2 regions of the Photobacterium sp. CCB-ST2H9 genome follow, and region 1 is predicted to be linked to the other one. Evidence: predicted binding sites of a transcription regulator. Region 1 holds the regulator's gene; the other holds the start of a gene.
What was found. The regulator PurR, encoded in region 1, represses purine synthesis genes. The targets are predictions, from matches to a motif close to TNANGNAAACGTTTNCNTNA.
Positions count from the first base shown of each region.

Region 2: the regulator PurR is predicted to act here: its motif matches at 3,152-3,171, upstream of purM (phosphoribosylformylglycinamidine cyclo-ligase).

Region 1 is NZ_CP100425.1:1,557,806-1,566,441, reverse strand. Features, by position in the region: gene panP (pyridoxal-dependent aspartate 1-decarboxylase PanP) at 40-1,707, shown strand; gene hutZ (heme utilization protein HutZ) at 1,785-2,330, opposite strand; gene hutX (heme utilization cystosolic carrier protein HutX) at 2,327-2,812, opposite strand; gene L4174_RS07480 (hemin ABC transporter substrate-binding protein) at 3,141-3,977, shown strand; gene L4174_RS07475 (iron ABC transporter permease) at 4,063-5,049, shown strand; gene L4174_RS07470 (heme ABC transporter ATP-binding protein) at 5,046-5,867, shown strand; gene purR (HTH-type transcriptional repressor PurR) at 6,213-7,223, shown strand; cyclic di-GMP riboswitch class I at 7,432-7,535, shown strand; gene L4174_RS07460 (TfoX/Sxy family DNA transformation protein) at 7,667-8,278, shown strand; gene L4174_RS07455 (hypothetical protein) at 8,468-8,636, shown strand, end outside.
Region 2 is NZ_CP100425.1:734,802-739,627, reverse strand. Features, by position in the region: gene L4174_RS03480 (DUF2066 domain-containing protein) at 1-700, opposite strand, end outside; gene L4174_RS03475 (hypothetical protein) at 836-1,060, opposite strand; gene L4174_RS03470 (uracil-xanthine permease family protein) at 1,097-2,347, shown strand; gene upp (uracil phosphoribosyltransferase) at 2,410-3,036, opposite strand; gene purM (phosphoribosylformylglycinamidine cyclo-ligase) at 3,231-4,271, shown strand; gene purN (phosphoribosylglycinamide formyltransferase) at 4,275-4,826, shown strand, end outside.

The DNA of each region.
Region 1 (8,636 bases):
GCTGGATTTGCCGACGTTAACTAAAAGTAACAATTCATTATGGCAGTGGAAAACAGACAAGCTGAAGCATCTCTTGAGACCCTGCACCGTATCTTTACCGTGCCAGAAGCACCCGATTCGACTCTGGGCCGGATCGAAAAAGAGATCTCCGAAAACCTCAATGCCTTTTTGCAAACGCACATTGCTGCGCAGGAAAAGCCGCTGACAGAGATTGAAAAGGATTTTTCCTCCGCCTCAGTGCCGGAAAAGCCCTGCTTTGTATCAGATCACACGCATTTTCTGCTGAATAAACTGGTTGCACAGTCTGTGCATACTTCAGCACCAACCTTCATCGGTCACATGACGTCGGCACTGCCCTACTTCCTGATGCCACTCTCTAAGATCATGATTGGTCTGAACCAGAATCTGGTGAAAATTGAAACCTCCAAAGCATTTACGCCACTGGAGCGTCAGGTATTAGGTATCCTCCATAACCTGATTTATGGTGAAACCGATGCCTTCTATCAACGCTGGATGCACAGTGCTGAACACTCTTTAGGTGCCTTTTGTTCAGGTGGAACCATCGCAAACATCACTGCGTTATGGGTTGCCCGCAATAATTTACTGAAACCTGATGGCGATTTCAGAGGTGTTGCTCAGGAAGGTTTGTTCCGGGCCATGAAACACTACGGTTATGATGACCTGGCAATTCTGGTTTCAGAACGCGGCCATTATTCGCTGAAAAAGGCGGCCGATGTTCTGGGTATTGGCCGGGAATGTCTGGTGGCGATCAAAACCGACGAGAACAACAAAATTTGCACCGATGATCTGAAAGCCAACATCGAATCTCTGAAAGCCAGAAATATCAAACCATTTGCGATTATTGGCGTTGCCGGCACAACAGAAACCGGTAATATCGATCCGTTAGACGAACTGGCTGATATTGCGCTGGCTCATAATTGTCATTTTCACGTTGATGCTGCCTGGGGTGGCGCCACGTTGATGTCAAACAAATACCGGACGCTCCTGAAAGGAATTGAACGCGCCGACTCTGTCACCATTGACGCTCACAAACAACTGTACATCCCTATGGGTGCAGGCATGGTGATTTTCAAAAATCCGGCCCTGATGTCCGCCATTGAACATCATGCTGAATATATTCTCCGGAAAGGTTCCAAAGACCTCGGCAGCCACACGCTGGAAGGTTCCCGAAGCGGTATGGCAATGTTGCTGTTTGCCAGCCTGAATATCATCAGCCGTCAGGGTTACGAACTGTTAATTAATAACAGCATTGAAAAAGCCTGTTACTTTGCTGAGCTCATTCAGGCCGATGCCGATTTTGAACTGATTTCGGAACCGGAACTTTGCCTGCTGACCTACAGGTATGTGCCTCAGGAAACCCAGAAAGCACTGGCAATTGCGAATGACGAAGACAAACAGGCCATTCATGAGGCGCTGAACGATTTAACCCAGTACATTCAAAAACGTCAGCGCGAATCCGGAAAATCATTTGTCTCTCGGACCCGCCTCATGCCCGAACAGTGGGACCGACGCATCACCACAGTCTTCCGCGTCGTACTGGCCAATCCGCTGACGACGGCGGATATCCTGATAGATGTTCTGGAAGAACAGAAACAACTGGCTCAAACCAGCCTGCAAAGCCTGCCGAAAGTCAGAGCGATCACAGCCCGGATTCTGGCTCAGTCATCTGAAGGGATCCGCGATTAAATCTGCGCGCTGACAGGAAGCAAACATAAAAAAACCGGACACTTGAATGCCCGGTTTTTTTATTACCTCAGAACGAATTAAGCGGATTTCACACCCTGGTCCTCATTCATCCGTCGGTGACCTTCTGTCAGATGAACAAAATCGACCAGGTCATCTCCTGACACCTGGAAAGCCTGACCAAAACCTTTCACGAACAACCCTTGTGTCGGCTCCAGACGGAACAGATTAAAATCTTCCAGCCCACTCAGCCCATCCACAATCTCACCAAACCGGACTTTCAGTGCTTCAATACCAGCCTGCCAGCGCTCAGTGTGACGTTCAACCAACACCACATCCGCTTCAAATGTTAGTCTCATCCGTGCAAAAATGGCTTTTGATTCTGCTTCATCTTCGATCATCATCAGCGAAACCTGAGGGTTTTCAAGCAGGTTACGCGCATGACGAGCAATTCGGGAAATCAGAATATAGTAACCATCTTCAAGAAGAGCGAATGGCGCATAACTGACATTCGGCTTACCGTCTGCATCGACCGTTGCCAATTGCAGTGTCTGGCAAGTTTCACGAAATTCCTGGATCTGTGGGCCCAGGCGATTTTGCAGTCGTTCTTGTTTCTCTTGGCTCATGACGCTTCTACTCCAACAAAAGCTTGCTTTAATGCATTAAACTTCTCGACCTGCTGAGGGATGAGCTGACGTTTCTCATCACGGCCAAGATAAATCTTAAAAATACATTCACCGTTTTCAGCCAGAAAACCAATGAAGTAACTTTCATTTCCGCGCATCGGTTTACTCACCAATACGACATCTGATACCCGGTCCAGTTTCAGATGACCATGCATCTCACCTGGTTTTCCCATCAAATTGTAAAAACCGCGGGCTTCTTTACCTTTCGGAAACGGCGCCTTCACTTCAAAGATAGACCCCATTGAATGCACAATTGTCGTCATCACGCCCCACTCCGGAAGCATTTCCAGAATTGACTGTGCGTGATTTCCGCCGATTCGCGTGACAAGTTCATCAGGTAACGCCATGATGATCTCGCCTTCCGTCACTTCCAGTGTTTCAGCCATCAATACCGCATGCAGATTTGGATTTTCTTCCAGCATAGTGCCGACTTTCGTTTTCAATTCCGCAAGACTGAATTTTTCAAACACGCGCTGCGCTCCTTCCTGATCCATCACTCTCTATAGGATGAATGAGAATTAATCTTATTTCATAAAATGATAAGGAGAGATTTACTCTTTTGCAAATGATAATTGATATTATTTGAAAGCCATGGATAATATGCTCAAGCGATAATAATTATCACTTCCTATAATGCAATAACTTGTTTGGGAAGGCGAAGACTGTCTTTTCTACGCAATGAATATTGTTCGTTTTAGTTCATCCGGTGATAACACTGGAATTTCCCAAAATAAAAAACAAGGAGTTATCATGAGACGAGCGGCACTTTCTGCTGTTTTTCTTCTGACTGCCGCGACTGCCTGGGCAGGCGATCGATTGATTAGTGCGGGTTCAGGCATTACGGAGCTCGTTTATGCGATGGGGGCAGAAGATCAACTTGTCGCTGTTGATATAACCAGCAAGTCCTATGTTCATGATGACATACCAAAGTTGGGATATCATCGGCAGCTCTCTGCCGAAAGTATCATTGCCCTTGCCCCTGATCACCTTTTGGGCTCCGAAGAAATGGGCCCGGAGTCAGTACTCTCTCTGTTACGTCAGGCCGGCATTCAGGTCGATATTCTGAACTCAGGTGAAACCATTGCTGATCTGATGCAACGGATTCAACAAGTCGGTCAGCTGACCGGAAAAACACAAAACGCAGAAGTGTTAGCCGCTGAGGTTCAACATCGGATTTCTGTGATTGAGCAGCGACTTGCAAACCAGAAAAGCAGAAAACGTATCCTGTTTCTGACCATTCACGGCGGAAGAGCGCCAATGGTCGGTGGCAGCAACACAACAGCAAATACCCTGATTCAGCTCGCAGGCGGTTTAAATCCAGCCGCGATCCAAATTGATGCTTATAAGCCACTGTCATCAGAAGCAATGGTTGAAATGCAACCCGATGTGATCCTACTCAGCACGCATACCAGTCAGTCAATTGGCGGCAAAGATGGCTTGCTGAAAACACTGCCGTTGCTTGCTGCAACACCTGCCGGCCAAAACAAAACCATTATCACAGTGGATGGTACCGCACTCATCGGCGGGTTAAACCTCAAAACTCTCGAAGAAGCAGAGCGGCTGAATCAGACACTGTATGGCCAGTAAACTTATGACAACAACTTTGAACCGCAGCCGTACCTTTACCAGACAGCGTTTGCCAGCCACTGCCTTACTGCCCGCCGTTTTTGCCATGCTGTTACTTGCCATTGCCTCTTCCATCGTTGTCGGCCCCATGTCGATCAGTTACGCCGATGTCTGGCTGTCACTGCTTCCGGGACAGGATCATGTCGCACCGCACATTGCACTCATCATTCAGCAAGTCCGTTTACCACGCACACTGCTGTGTATCGCGATTGGTGCAGTTCTGGCGCTCTGTGGCACGGTCATGCAGGGACTGTTTCGAAACCCGCTGGCCGATCCGGGCATTATCGGGGTCGCTGGCGGTGCAAGCCTTGGCGCCGCTTCGGCCATTGTCCTGTTCAGCTCAATGGCAGCATCTTTTCCATTACTTTTAACGCTGGGGACAGTACCGGTTTTTGCTTTTCTTGGCGGCGCCCTGACAACCTGGATCGTATACGCCCTTGGCACAGATAAGACCGGCACTTCCGTGACGGTGATGCTGCTGGCAGGTGTTGCAATCAGTGCACTCTCAGGTGCGGCACTGGGACTGCTGAATTTCTTTGCGGACGATCAGGCGCTGCGCGACCTGTCACTCTGGTCCATGGGTTCTCTGGCGGGTGCTACCTGGCCGGGCATCACGCTGGCATTTTCTGCCCTGGCATTCCTGTTCTGGCAATTTGATCGCAGATCCAATGCACTCAACGCTTTATTACTGGGCGAAGCAGAAGCAAAACATCTCGGCATTCAGGTCCAGTCTTTAAAACGATTGCTGATTTTATTTTGCGCCGCTGGTGTGGGTGTCGCTGTCTCCTTATCCGGCGTGATTGGCTTCGTCGGTCTGATTGTGCCGCATCTCGGCCGTATGCTGGCAGGCCCGAATCACAAAACATTACTGCCACTCTCGGCTTTACTGGGGGCACTTATCTTACTGGTTGCCGACATGCTGGCCCGTGTTATTGCCGCACCTGCCGAACTGCCGGTCGGTATCATCACCGCTTTACTGGGAGCACCGTTCTTTATAGCTCTGCTACTGAAACAAAAAGGCCGTTTACAATGATTCATCATATCGTTCGCCCCCTTCGCCCCCGGCACGAAAAACAGCAATCACCGGTGCTTTCAGCCGAGGGTTTATCACTACAACTTGGCGGTAAAACGTTACTGGATCAGCTGAACATCAGTTTCCGCAGCGGAGAGTTAACAGCTTTACTCGGCCCGAATGGTGCCGGTAAAAGTACTTTACTCAAAGTGCTTTGCGGCGAAATTGGTGCCAAAGGTGATGTATACTATTTTGGTCAAAAGCACAGCGACTGGCAGCCATCCCTGCTGGCCAAACACTTGGGTGTACTTCCTCAGCACAGCAGCCTGTCTTTTGGTTTTACTGCGCAGGAGGTCGTTGAATTTGGCTGTATGCCACTTGGTTTGAAGCGCACAGATTGTCTCCGAATTACCCGGGAATGCATGACGGCTGTTGGGATCTGTCACCTGAGCCAGCGTCAGTACCCCACCCTCTCAGGCGGCGAGAAACAACGTGTTCATTTTGCCCGTGTACTGGCTCAGCTCAGCAATGCTAAAGACCAGTGCATTCTGATGCTGGACGAACCGACTTCAGCTTTAGATCTTGCCCACCAGCACAGTTGCCTGAAACTGGCAAAAGATATGGCCCGTAAAGGAGCCGCCGTCATCCTGGTCATTCATGACCTCAATCTTGCGGCTGAATACGCAGACAGACTGGTATTGCTGAATAAGGGGAAGATACAAGCAGACGGTGATGCCTGGCATACCCTGACCACCGAGAATATCAGCTCCGTTTATGGTTCCCCGGTGATCATCGAATCTCACCCCCGCGGGCACTTTCCGATCGTCCTTTCAGCCTGAACCTCCTGCAAGGGCATCGCGGAGCCGTTGCCCTTGCACAGCACTTACAATGTAAAGACTGAAACAACTTTCAAGTTGCCAGTATTCTTGAGCTGCATCAAGATTCCCCTCACATTTCAAGAGAAACGTTGCACTGTGCGTGAGTCCTTGTAGAATGTGAGCGCAAGCGATTAACCGATGAAATAAATAGCAATAGAAAGTCAGACTTCATATCGGTGTAAGGTATTGTTACCACTCGGCCTGAGCCACTCATTTCCCGCCGCTATCCTCGCAGAGAAGCGGCGTTTTAGCGTCTGGCAAATATGAAAAGACCCTGATCAGGGCCTGAAGACTAGAAGAACAATTATGGCAACCATTAAAGATGTTGCACGTATGGCAGGTGTATCTACTACCACAGTCTCACACGTGATCAACAAAACCCGCTTCGTAGCGGAAGCAACACAGAAAAAAGTGTTGGCGGCAGTTGAAGAATTGAACTACGCGCCAAGCGCCGTCGCGCGCAGCCTGAAATGTAATACAACCAGCACCATCGGCATGCTGGTGACAAAATCGACCAACCCATTCTTTGCCGAGTTGGTGCATGGCGTTGAAGAGTACTGCTATAAATCCGGTTATACGCTGATTTTATGCAACACCGAAGGTAATCTGGCCAAACAGAAGGATTACCTGCGCATGCTTTCTGAAAAGCGTGTGGATGGTCTGCTGGTGATGTGTTCTGATCTGGATGATCAACTGCTGGAACAGTTAGAGCGACAGCCTGATCTGCCCATGGTTATCATGGACTGGGGTCCTGCACGCCCAAAAACAGATAATATTCAGGATAATGCAGAACTTGGCGGTTATCTTGCCACTCGTCATTTTATTGACAATGGACACACTAAAATTGGTTGTCTTTCCGGCCAGAAAGATAAATCTACCTGCCGTGAGCGGCTGAAAGGTTTCCATAAAGCCATGAGCGAAGCTGGTCTGACGGTCAATGAAAACTGGATCATTGAAGGTGATTTCGAATGTGAATCTGCCGTAGATGCAGCCAATGCTTTTATTGCCATGAAAGAGCGTCCAACTGCTATTTTCTGCTTCAATGACATTATGGCAATGGCCTTAATCAGTACATTTGAACAAGCAGGGATCAATGTACCAAATGATATTTCAATTATTGGCTATGACAATATTGATCTGGCCCCGTACTTTTCACCGCCTCTGACAACAATCCACCAGCCAAAACGCCGTTTAGGCAAGACTGCGGTGGAAATTCTGATGGAACGCGTGAAAGATAAAAACCATGAATTTCAGACTTTTGAGATCAATCCTGAGCTCGTGGTTCGCCGTTCCGTCAAAAAAATAACACATCCATAAAAAACGATATTAACCTACATATATTGATAAACAGCCGATATAAACACCCATATCGGCTATGTTTATATGGAATATTACTACGCTACAGAGGAATTGATGGGATAATCAGTTAGTTTCTGTAAAATTTATACGATTTTTATTGCGAAGAGTATCACAATTTTTTGTGCGATCGATATCAAATTTGTCTTATTGATATATGATTAAACAGTCACGAACAAGGCAAACCATCTGAAAGGATGGGACGCAAAGCTTCCGGCCTAAAAGCAATGACTTAGTGATAAAGTTATTACTCATGGTAGCGGGGTTGCCGATGGATGAAGTGAAGTTTATGGGACACTTTTGTCATTCTTATGACAAAAGACTCATAATCTTATGCACAATTGAATCCTCGCTCCGTTGTTTGGTGACTTCTTTTGTTGAAATTTCTAACCGAGAAAAGAAGCATGGACAAACCACTACTGAAAGATTCAATTCGTTTATTTGAGAAATTTGGCCAGATTAAATCTCGCTCAATGTTTGGCGGTTTTGGCATTTTCGCAGGTGAAACGATGTTTGCTCTGGTTGTTAGCGACAAGCTGCATCTGCGCGCTAACGCGAAAAATGAAGAAACCTTTAAACAAGCTGGCCTCAAACCGTACGTTTATCAAAAACGCGGTTTTCCTGTCGTCACAAAACACTATGCCATTCCGGAAAACTGGTGGGAAACCCCAGAAGTCATTCTGGAGCACGCTGAAGTTTCTCTTAATGCAGCACAGGCTGACAAAGAGAAAAAAATGCAGGCTAGCCCTAACCGCATTAAAGATCTGCCAAATCTTCGCCTTGCCAATGAGCGTATGCTCAAGAAAGCAGGCATCAACTCTGTAGATCAGCTGTTTGAAGTTGGTGCTATCGGTGCTTTTCAGGCGCTGCAGGAATCTCATCACGAGTCATTGAGTCTGGATTTGCTTTGGGCGTTAGAAGGCGCAGTCAGTGGAAAACACTGGTCTGTGATTACCCCACAACGTCGAAATGAGCTCCTGTCCAAACTAGAAGTCAATTCTGGCGCTCATCACTAAGTATTCAGATTATTTTGCCAGTGCAGCGATTTGCACTGGCTTTAAATAACCTGCTTTAGCCCTGGCACCCTGTCAGGGCTGTGTAAAAAACAGACAAACCTCACAAACATTAATAACAATTCCATCAGTTAACTTTTCTTCAGCTTCGCCGCCTTTAGAATGTATGTTTTGCATCAGAAAGGAGGTCATATGCGCTCATCTACGCCGTTTCCGGGCCAGACTGACACAATTTTCAAAGATAAATTCCACAAATGGCCAAAACTGATGCGCTACCTGGTCTTTATCAGTTTGCTTCCTTCTGCCGTTCTGCTCATCTTTGCGCACACACCAACCGGCACGGAAAGTAACCTGCTTCCCT
Region 2 (4,826 bases), 820 kb from region 1:
TGATACGCCCCTCAACCGGCTCTGCTTTCCCGTCCAGCATCGCTGCCGGAGAATCCGGGAACAGCTGCCAGTTGAGCTGTGTTTTCTCACCACTGCCCTTCACGCGAACAACCATCACAGCATCAGGCTGGTAACGGGAACTCGCCTTCGCAATTGGCTGTGCAAATCCGCCCCAGAGATCCGGTACACTGATTGCCGTCACATCTTCAAAATCTCCAATCGGCAGCAATAGTGGCAAGCCCCGCAGTGCAGCCGCCTGATTCAGGGGACTTTGCAGTGCATTCCCGGACTGATCGAACACAATTGTGCGATCACGGCTCTTGTCCTCAATCAGCCAGACCAGAATGGTCGGACGCTGTTCTGACCAGAAGGTCGCATTCGCCTGAGTCAGCAGCGTACGGATTTTCTCGCGGTCGAAGCTGACATCCAGCATCGGCTGGCCATTCACGCTGCCGCGGCCCAATTGACTGACGTAAGCGCTGTTATTTTCCAGTGCTTTCTGAATCACTTCATTGTCGGAAATATTGCTCTGACCTGAGACCTTCACCAGCACCTGCTGTAAAGCTGTTGCTCTTGCAGTCTGAGCCGTCTGGCTGTCTGTATCCGGCAGGGAAACCTGCGCCTGATATAAAGTTTCAACCGTTGCAGCCTGAAGCGGCAACGCCATCAGCGCTCCAAAGAAAAAAGCAAAACGCCACATAAATCACTCGTAGAATTTCAGTGTTAGCCAAGGATGTCAGACATCCCGTAATTCGTTTTTATCCATCGCAGCCTGCCATTCCATGGCCAGACTCGCTGACAGGCCTAACTATACCTCAGGCTCAGACAAATAACGTTATTTGCCATAAAAAAATACCAAAAACGGGCAGACGTTGGCGTTCTGAACAAAAAACGGCATGTCTGCCAGCAGCCGCTTCAAACCAAAGCGAATTTTGTCTCCTGAAACACAGCAGAAAATCGCAGCTTGTTCGGGTGAATTCACACGCCCTGCGCCATCAATGACAAGATCATAAATTAATGTGCCGGAACACTGGGGAAACGTTTGCTCTTGTGCTAGCATTGCGCGATTTTTTTATACCAAGGGAGAATTGTGACAATGATGCAGATATTACAAGGGGTACAAATGCTGTTTGTAGCATTTGGCGCTCTGGTTCTGGTCCCGCTGTTAACCGGTCTGGACCCCAATGTTGCCCTCTTTGGTGCCGGTATTGGTACTCTTCTTTTTCAAGTCATCACGAAACGCAGCGTTCCTATCTTCCTTGCCTCCTCTTTTGCTTTTATCGCTCCCATTCTTTACGGTGTGCAAGCCTGGGGTATTCCCGCAACGCTCGGTGGTCTGATGATGGCCGGTGTAGTTTACCTGCTGATGGCCACAATCATCAAAGTTCGCGGTGTTGGCATCATCCATAAGTTGTTGCCTCCAGTCGTGGTTGGTCCGGTCATCATGGTGATTGGTCTTGGCCTGGCGCCAGCCGCAGTGAATATGGCCCTGGGAAAAAGCGGTGACGGTTCAATCCAGATCGTCAACGGTGATGCCGCGCTGTGGATTGCCTGCATCTCTCTGCTGGTCACCATTCTGGTCAGCGTGTTCGCAAATGGGATTTTCAGACTGGTCCCTATCATCGCGGGCATCCTGGCTGGTTACGGAACCAGTTTGTTCTTTGGCGTCGTCGATTTCACGGCGGTACAGGAAGCCAGCTGGTTCGCCATGCCGAACTTCACCATGCCTGAATTCAACATCAATGCCGTGCTGTTCATGATTCCGGTTGCGATTGCACCAGCTGTTGAGCACGTCGGCGACATGCTGGCGATTTCCAATGTCACCGGTAAAGACTACCTGAAAAAACCGGGCCTGCATCGCACCATGGCCGGCGACGGCGTAGCAACCATTGCGGCCTCTCTGGTCGGTGCGCCACCGAATACGACATATTCTGAAGTAACTGGTGCGGTCATGCTGACGAAAGCCTTCAATCCGGCCATCATGACCTGGAGTGCAGTTACCGCAATTATACTGGCCTTTGTCGGTAAACTGGGTGCCACACTGCAAACCATCCCTGTCCCAGTCATGGGCGGGATCATGATCCTGCTGTTCGGCTCAATTGCGACAGTCGGCCTGAATACCCTGATCAAAAATCAGGTTGACCTGCATAAATCCCGTAACCTGGTCATTGTTGCTGTCACGCTGGTGTTCGGGATTGGCGGCATGGCCTTCGGGATTGGCGAGTTCAGTCTGCAGGGCGTCAGCCTGTGCGGTATCGTTGCGATTGTCCTGAACCTGGTCCTGCCAAAAGATCTGGGTGAAAGTAAGGTTGTCGACAACGCCCAAATAGAATCATCTGACGCATAAACTTTCTTGCTTCGGAAACAAAAAAACCGGCGCAATGCCGGTTTTTTTATTCATCAGATGAATTATTTGGTGCCGAAGATCTTGTCACCTGCATCACCCAGACCCGGAACGATGTAGCCCTTGTCATTCAGCTTCTCGTCAATCGCTGCGGTGTACAGCTCAACATCCGGATGTGCTTTCTCCAGTGCAGCGATACCTTCAGGAGCAGCGACCAGAACCAGCACCTTAATGGAGCTGCAACCGTGCTCTTTCAGCAGATCGATCGTCGCAATCATAGAACCACCGGTTGCCAGCATCGGGTCAACCACCAGCGCCATACGCTCATCAATGTTGGAAGCTAGCTTATGGAAATAAGGGACAGGCTCCAGTGTTTCTTCATCACGATAGATACCGACCGTACTGATACGGGCGCTTGGCATGTGCTCCAGCACACCATCCATCATGCCCAGACCTGCACGCAGAATCGGTACAACAGTCACTTTCTTCCCTTTGATCTGTTCTACCTGAACCGGGCCGTTCCAGCCTTCAATCGTGATGGTTTCTGTTTCGAAGTCAGACGTCGCTTCATAAGTCAGCAGGCTACCCACTTCCGTCGCCAGCTCGCGGAAACGCTTGGTGCTGATGTCACCTTCACGCATCAGACCAATTTTATGCTTCACCAGCGGGTGTTTTACCTCAACGACTTTCATCTTGGACTCCTACACAACAAAGTTTCAAAAAAATCGATCCATTATACACTAGACCATCCTCATACAGGTAGGAAATAGCGACTTGCCTGGTCAGGTTTCCGTCACCAGGAATATTTGACGCAAACGTTTTCCTTTCCGTCCTGACTACTGTTATCATACTGCGGATTTTACGATTTAACCGGTGAGGATCTGTTGTGAGCGGTAATCATTCTTCTCTAAGTTACAAAGATGCAGGTGTCGATATTGATGCAGGGAATGCCCTGGTTGATCGAATCAAAGGGGTGGTCAAACGCACGACACGTCCTGAAGTGATGGGCGGTCTGGGTGGTTTTGGTGCCTTGTGCTCACTGCCGACCAAATACAAAGAGCCAGTGCTGGTCTCCGGGACTGACGGTGTCGGTACAAAGCTGCGTCTGGCGATGGATCTGAAGAAACATGACACCATTGGAATCGATCTGGTAGCGATGTGTGTCAATGACCTGATTGTACAGGGTGGTGAACCGCTGTTTTTCCTCGACTACTACGCCACCGGCAAACTGGATGTCGATACCGCAGCCAGTGTTGTCAGCGGGATTGGTGAAGGTTGCGTACAGGCCGGTTGTGCTCTGATTGGCGGCGAGACTGCTGAAATGCCGGGCATGTACCACGGCGAAGATTACGATGTCGCAGGATTCTGTGTGGGCGTGGTTGAAAAGTCTGAAATTATCGACGGCACCAAAGTTCAGGCAGGTGATGCCCTGATTGCTGTTGCTTCCAGCGGCCCTCACTCCAACGGTTATTCACTGATCCGTAAAATCATCGAAGTCTCTCAGGCCGATTTGAGCAAAGACCTCGAAGGCAAATCTCTGGCAGAACACCTGCTGGAGCCCACCCGTATTTATGTCAAATCAGTTCTGAAACTGATGGAAAGCTGCGAACTGCACGCAATTTCGCACATTACCGGCGGCGGTTTCTGGGAAAACATTCCACGCGTCCTGCCAAAAGGCACCAAAGCGGTCATCGACGGTAAAAGCTGGGAATGGCCTGCAGTGTTCAACTGGCTGCAGCAGGCTGGTAACGTAGAAACCCATGAAATGTACCGCACATTCAACTGCGGCGTTGGTCTGGTCATTGCTCTGCCTCAGGCTCAGGCAGCACAAGCGGTCGAACTGCTCAACGCTGAGGGCGAAAACGCCTGGCTGCTGGGTACCATTGCACAGGCTGCCGAGGGGGAAGCCCAGGTGGAGATCAACTAAACAATGAAAAACATTGTTGTCCTGATTTCCGGCAGCGGCTCGAACTTGCAGGCTATCATTGATGCCTGTGAAAGTGATGTCATCACACACGGCCGCATAGCTGCCGTGGTTTCGAACAAAGCTGATGCTTATGGTCTGGAACGAGCCCGTAATGCCGGCATTGCAACAGCCCATCTGGCCGCGAAAGATTATGCTGATCGTGACACTTTCGATCGGGCACTGGCTGAAATCATCGACGGATATCAGCCGGATCTGGTCGTTTTGGCCGGTTATATGCGGATCCTGAGCAGCGAATTCGTCCGTCACTATGAAGGCCGGATGCTGAACATCCACCCGTCTCTGCTGCCGAAATATACCGGCCTGCATACCCACCAGCGAGCGCTGGATGCCGGTGATACCGAGCACGGTACCAGTGTCCATTTCGTTACTGAAGAACTGGACGGCGGGCCTGTCATCCTGCAAGCCAAAGTCCCAATCTTCGAGGGCGATACTGCCGACGAAGTGATGGCCCGAGTACAGCAGCAGGAACACCGCATTTATCCGCTGGTCTGTCAG